2 regions of the Bacillus sp. ISL-77 genome follow, and region 2 is predicted to be linked to the other one. Evidence: riboswitches for the same ligand, from Rfam matches in the RefSeq annotation. Region 2 holds a riboswitch; the other holds the start of a gene.

Region 1 (3,429 bases), on a different contig from region 2:
CAGATTTCCAAATGATTTTTATATTCTCCCTTGTTTTAGGGGTAATTAGTTTGATCACTGCATTCTTCGTCGATGCGCCTCCATTAGTTGTATCTGTAAAAACATCTGAAGTAAAAGGATTTAAGCTTTCCAACTATATTGAGCCAAAGGCACTGCCCATCGCTGTCATTACACTGGTAGTCGCTTTTTGTTATTCCAGCGTTCTTTCTTTTATTAACTTCTATGCGATCGAAATCGACTTAGTTAGTACGGCGAGTTTCTTCTTCCTAGTCTATTCTATCGCAGTATTGTTATCACGCCCGATCACAGGCCGCTTAATGGACCTGAAGGGTGCAAACTATATAATGTATCCGGGCTTTGTCCTCTTAGCAGCCGGCTTGTTTCTATTAAGTTCAGCAAGTATTAGCATCACTTTATTGGTAGCAGGTGTTCTAATTGGCCTAGGTTTCGGTAACATGCAGTCAAGCACCCAGGCAGTGGCCGTTAAAGTAACTCCTCCCCATCGGATGGGTTTGGCGACATCGACCTTCTTTATCTTTCTTGATGCAGGACTTGGATTCGGTCCATATATCCTTGGATTCATTATTCCATTAACCGGCTTTAGGAGCCTGTATGTAATCTTAGGTATTGCCGCTCTGGCAACCTCAATTCTTTACTACTTTCTGCACGACAAGAAAGAACGTTCAGGAAGGACGATTATGACTGGACCAACCCCCGACCCAAATTGATTACAGGTAACCGGCCGATCGAAGGCACGCATAAAACCGGTTTATAGCAAATATGATAATCATAACAATCCTAATTAAAGGGGTCGGTAGATATGATAATTTTTAATAAAATTGCATTATCATTTGTTGTCTTTTTTTCCTTCAGTATTATCATAAATACTTATTTGGGAGAAAAGGAACGGGTCCAATCTAATGTTATTTACTTTGTTATGAACGGTTTTGCTTATATTGTATCTGCCTTAGAAGTTGAAAAGGATAAACTGAGTTTAGAAACGGCAGAAATATAGTGTGAATTTCAAATAAAGTTCCAATTGCCCTTGAACCAAAGGGAATATTCTGATATATTTACTATCAATTAAATATTTTCTTACTTCACGTTTTTTGAAGTGAGGATAGAGGCGCAAAGACCATTAGTACACAATATGAGGATAATGAGGTCCAATGATGATTGTAAAAAGGGGAATTTGCCGAAGCTTCAATGAATCTCATTGGTCTTGAAGCTGGTTCTGCTATTGAAAAAATACAGAACTGTCATATAGGAAACTATATGGAGGGCTATCTTACGCACGGGAACTTATTTTTTTTATGTTTCTACTGCAACAGCGAACCCTCGCTGTTGCTTTTTTGCGTTAAATTATGAATGGCCTTACCCACCTCTAAATTTTAAAAAAATTTTAATTAAAGGGTGAGAAATGATGAATTTTGGCCAAGTTTTAACCGCTATGGTTACACCATTTGATCAAAATGGTGAAGTAGATTTTAACGCGACTAGAACACTTGTTGATTATTTAATTGAAAATGGTACCGATGGAATCGTAGTTGCTGGTACAACCGGAGAATCTCCTACATTAACAACGGAAGAAAAAGTCGCTTTATTTAAATTTGTTGTCGACGCTGTCAATGGAAGAGTTCCGGTTATCGCTGGAACTGGCTCAAATAACACGAGAGCTTCCATCAGCTTAACAAAGCTGGCTGAAGAAACAGGAGTCGATGGGATTATGCTTGTTGCTCCTTATTACAACAAACCATCCCAAGAAGGCATGTATCAGCACTTCAAAGCGATTGCTGAATCTACACCATTACCGATTATGCTTTATAATATCCCCGGCCGAAGTGTGGTCAACCTGTCGGTAGAGACCATTGTTCGACTTTCACAGATTCAGAATATTGTCGCCTTAAAAGAAGCAAGCGGTAACTTAGATGCTATGGCTGAAATTATTAGCCAAGCACCAAGTGATTTTACCCTTTATAGTGGTGATGATGGCTTAGCATTACCGGTTTTAGCCATTGGTGGAGCTGGAGTGGTTTCCGTTGCTTCCCATGTCATTGGTAATGAAATACAAGAAATGATTAATCATTTTAAAAATGGGAATGTCCAAGATGCAGCTAGTGCCCATCGCCGTCTTCTCCCGATTATGAAAGCATTATTTGCGGCACCAAACCCAGCACCGGTAAAAGCCGCATTGAATATGAATGGAGTGAACGTTGGAGGTCTTCGCCTGCCATTGCTCCCGTTAACCACCGAAGAGCAAAGAACACTACAAGGTGTTCTACCAGCGAGCAATGTTAAAGTATTAATCTAAATACCGATAAAAATAGCTGCCAAACTCCGTAAAAAACCGGGTATTTGGCAGTTTTTTTGTGATCGACAAAAGTTTCACCTCTCTGCTTCCGATAAAGTAAATTCAAAAGGGCATACTATTCTTATTTACTTGGAATAAGGAGGATATTAACTTGCGAACTAATGATAATAAATTATCTATTTTCGCCTTAGGCGGCATAAATGAAATCGGTAAAAATATGTATGTGGTTCAGTACGCAGATGATATTTTTATTATTGACTGCGGTGGTAAGTTTCCAGACGAAAGTTTATTAGGAATTGATTTGATTATCCCCGATATTACTTACTTAGAAGAAAATCAGGAGAAAATCCGCGCTCTAATTGTGACCCATGGGCACGAAGATCATATTGGCGGTATTCCTTATATCTTAAGAAAATTGAATATCCCTATCTACGCTACCCATTTTACACTTGGTCTAATTGAATTAAAGATTGATGAGCATCGTCTCCATGGAAACACCAAACTCATGACGATTGATTCTAATTCAAAACTTGAGTTTGGAGAAACCACTGTATCCTTTTTCAGAGTAAGTCATAGTGTTCCTGATTGTCTCGGTATTGTCTTTCATACACCTGAGGGTAATGTCGTTCATACCGGGGATTTCAAGTTTGACTTAACGCCTGTGAATAATCAACATTCAGATATTCATAAAATGGCCGATATCGGTCAGCAAGGTGTCTTAGTTTTAATATCTGAAAGTACCAATGCTGAGCGTAAGGGGCTAACACCGTCCGAGCAAATGATTGGTGACAATTTGGATGAGGCCTTCATGAAAGCTGACGGGAAAATATTTATCTCTACTTTTGCATCAAATGTGAATCGGGTTCAACAGGTGGTTGCCGCGGCGATAAAGGCCAATCGAAAGATCGCTCTTCTTGGCCGGAGTATGGTCAATGTGGTCTCTGTTGCGATTGAACGTGGTTATTTAACTATTCCCGATGGGATGATCATCGAACCACGTGAAGTCGATCGACTTTCTCCTGAAAAGGTGGTTATCCTTTGTACGGGTAGTCAAGGAGAGCCAATGGCTGCCCTTTCTCGTCTAGCGAGCGGAAACTTTCGTGATGTCTCCGTTTATC
Region 2 (3,429 bases):
TTCATGTTTCACACTCCTTTACCTATTCCTAATTAAGTATAACATAAGCCAAGATGGAAAGGGGGAAACCCTTCTTCCTTTCAATTACGAACTTAATGTGTTATGCTTTTAAAAAAGTGAGGTGTCATTTTGACAAATTATAAAGCAAAAAAAAGTAACCTCAAAGATTTATTATCAAAAAACGGCATGGACCTGGAAAGTTTGGAACGGAATACAAGTATTCCTCAAACTCAGCTTAACGACTACTTGTCCAAAAAAGTGATGAACTTAAATACTGCGATGACAATTTCAAGAGAATTAAATTGCTCTATTGAAGACTTATACATTTGGTCATCTGAGGAAAAGGAAGCGTAATACTTAAAAACAGGCTCTTCAATTGAGTCTGTTTTTTTTATTGGATTAAGAAAATAGCACGCGAAAATTTTCGCGTGCTATTTTCTAAACAAACTAATTTCTTAAATCACACTTTTCTAAAGGTATAACCTTAGTTTTCTTTGTGAATTTATATCCTAGCCATACAATAAGGAATAATGGCAGTCCGATATATGAAACAAAAACACCGTTCCAATCGATTTGGTCACCCGTGAATGCTGAATAATTTTGTCCTAAGACAACAAACCCACAAACGGCAAACGCGAAGAGCGGACCAAAAGGGAAGAATTTTGATTTATATGGTAACAAGCTAAGGTCCTTACCTTGGGCGACAAATGCTTTACGGAATCGATAATGACATATTGCAATACCGAGCCATGCGATAAAGCCGGACATACCAGAAGCGTTTAACAACCATACATAAACCGTTCCATCCCCAAAGAAGGAAGCAAGAAATGCGAGTGTCCCCACTAAGGTTGTTGCAATTAAGGCATTGACTGGAACACCTTTTTTGTTTAATTTACCAAGGAATTTCGGTGCTTTGCCTTGACGGGCCAAATCCCAAAGCATCCGAGTGGATGCATACATTCCTGAATTTCCTGCCGATAATACAGCTGTAAGAATAACAGCATTCATGATTGAAGCGGCGAAAGCGATGCCTGCCTTTTGAAAAACCAGCGTAAATGGACTAACAGTTATATCCCCATTTGCTAAATTCCCGTTTGTATATGGAATAAGCAGTCCGATTACTAGTATAGCCAATACATAGAATAATAAAATGCGCCAGAAAACTTGTTTCACTGCACGAGGAATAGCTTTCTTTGGATCCTCCGTTTCACCAGCAGCAACACCTAAAAGCTCTGTTCCTTGGAAGGAGAAGCCTGCAGCCATAAAGATTCCCAGCATGGACATAAAGCCGCCGTGGAATGGAGCATCACCAACAGTGAAGTTTTTGAAGCCGATTGCTTCATTACCCATGATGCCGAAGATCATTAAAGTACCAGTAACGATAAAAATAATAACTGTAACAACTTTAATTAAGGAAAACCAATATTCTGCTTCTCCGAATCCTTTAACAGAAAGATAGTTTAATAGAAACATGATTACTAAAAAGATGCCGCTCCAAATGAATGAAGGCGTATGTGGAAACCAGAATTTCATAATCATTGTTACAGCAGCTAATTCGGCAGCAATCGTAATTGCCCAGTTATACCAATAGTTCCAGCCTAGGGCAAAACCAAGGGAAGGATCGACAAATTTGGTTGCATACGTACTAAAGCTTCCGGCAACTGGCATATAGGCACCCATTTCTGCTAAGCCCTGCATCAAAAAGTAAACCATAATACCAATAACAAGGTAGGAAAGGATTGCCCCGCCGGGTCCCGCACTATGGATAGCGCCGCCGCTAGCTAGAAAAAGTCCAGTGCCAATCGTCCCGCCAAGGGAAATCATTGTGAGGTGACGGGATTTTAAACTTCGTTTTAATTCCGTTGGATCCTGTTGTATTGTTAAGTCACTAGTATATTCACTCTCTTTTAATACTCTTGCTGTTTGCATTGTCTTGACTCCTCTTTTTCTAATTTTTTCGAGAAGGAGTTTGGAATAAAAAAATGCCATCGAAGAAGTATCGATGGCATTGTAAATACCCCGCATCATACCTTCCGAAAGATAGCTCAACACGCTTAGCTGGTAGGTTTAAGCGTGACAGTTCTGTTCCTATTTGGAGACAGCCCCAGCATGCTTTTTCAGAGATGAAAGCACACTTCGGCAGCTTTTCCTTTCAAACGGAGTCAGGGATGTCTCTCTCATCTCGTCCGCTTTACTGATAAAAACCGCGACCTCTACCTCATCGGTTTTGATGAGGATTTATCATATATAGTTAATATATTACTAAAGTATAAATATTATTTTATAATTGTCAATAATATATTATTCCAGAAATGAGAAGTCTTTATTCAATCAATTAGAATAGACAGATAATTGAGTTTTTTTTAATAAATTATTTAATTTACTTTAAAAGAGAGAATCGGTATTATTTTTAAATAGAATTAATTGCCTGTTTTTCATAGGAGGATTTTTACCATGCAGATTGTTGGAATGATTTCGGGATCTCTAATTGTTGTGGTTGCTTTTAACCTTTTTTTAATCCCTCATGAAGTATTAAGCAGTGGATTGAGCGGAATTTCTATGATTTTAGGGATGATCTCGCCTGTTAATACAGGGGTGGCAAATTTCCTGCTGAATTTTCCGTTATTGATTATTGGTTATAAAATGTTAGGGAAAAGATTTATCGTGAATTCCATCTTTGCTGTAATAATTATTTCAATCGGCCTTTATTTAATTCCCGTTCATGCCATTGCCGATGATAGGATTCTCTCTTCTATTTTCGGAGGTGCTTTAACCGGGTTAGGTGTCGGAATAGTTTTTCGCTGTTCTGGATCGACCGGGGGATTTGATATTATTGGCATGATTGTCGCGAGAAAAAGGGATTTTCCGATTGGTGTTTTACTTTCAGGTATGAATGCAGTCGTCATCTTGATCAGTGGATTTTTATTTGATTGGGATTCTGCTCTTTATACCTTGGTTTCCATTTTTGTTACAGGTAAAGTGGTAGATGCAATTTATACAGATCATGCTAAATTAACTTTAATGATCATTACAGAAAAGGGCGAAGAAATGAGAGATCATTTACTGACAAATTTGTATCGAGGCTTGACGATTATGGATGGGGTTGGCGGCTACTCTAATCACCAACGGAACGTAATGATAACGGTAATTTCTAGATACGAACTTAATGAAGTTAAAAACTTAATTTCAGAAGTTGATCCATCAGCATTTGTCAATATTACCGAAACAATTGAAGTCATGGGGCTGTTTCATCGGCCAAGTCCATAAAAAAAGGTTTGCATCTATCAAATAGATGCAAGCCTTTTTTAGTTAAGGCTTTGTTAAACTGCCTGTTGATTTCCGTTCTAGGTGCGTGCGGTTCGCGGGCGGTCCGGGGAACCTCCCGCAGGAGTCTTCGCGCCTGGAACGAAGGTCAACAGGGTGCCAATA

Evidence for each region. A riboswitch is a leader RNA that binds a small molecule or an ion and turns the genes downstream of it on or off. The one in region 2 is predicted to bind lysine.
Region 1: another riboswitch for lysine. It lies ahead of dapA (4-hydroxy-tetrahydrodipicolinate synthase); the one in region 2 lies ahead of J7E77_RS02915 (amino acid permease).

Annotation. Positions count from the first base shown of each region.
Region 1 covers NZ_JAGGQY010000070.1:89,700-93,128, forward strand. Annotated here, with positions in the region: gene J7E77_RS25045 (MFS transporter) at 1-728, shown strand, start outside; gene J7E77_RS25050 (hypothetical protein) at 821-1,015, shown strand; lysine riboswitch at 1,114-1,294, shown strand; gene dapA (4-hydroxy-tetrahydrodipicolinate synthase) at 1,424-2,311, shown strand; gene J7E77_RS25060 (ribonuclease J) at 2,529-3,429, shown strand, end outside.
Region 2 covers NZ_JAGGQY010000009.1:63,553-66,981, forward strand. Annotated here, with positions in the region: gene J7E77_RS02905 (hypothetical protein) at 1-5, opposite strand, end outside; gene J7E77_RS02910 (helix-turn-helix domain-containing protein) at 130-354, shown strand; gene J7E77_RS02915 (amino acid permease) at 448-1,929, opposite strand; lysine riboswitch at 2,034-2,224, opposite strand; gene J7E77_RS02925 (YitT family protein) at 2,455-3,267, shown strand.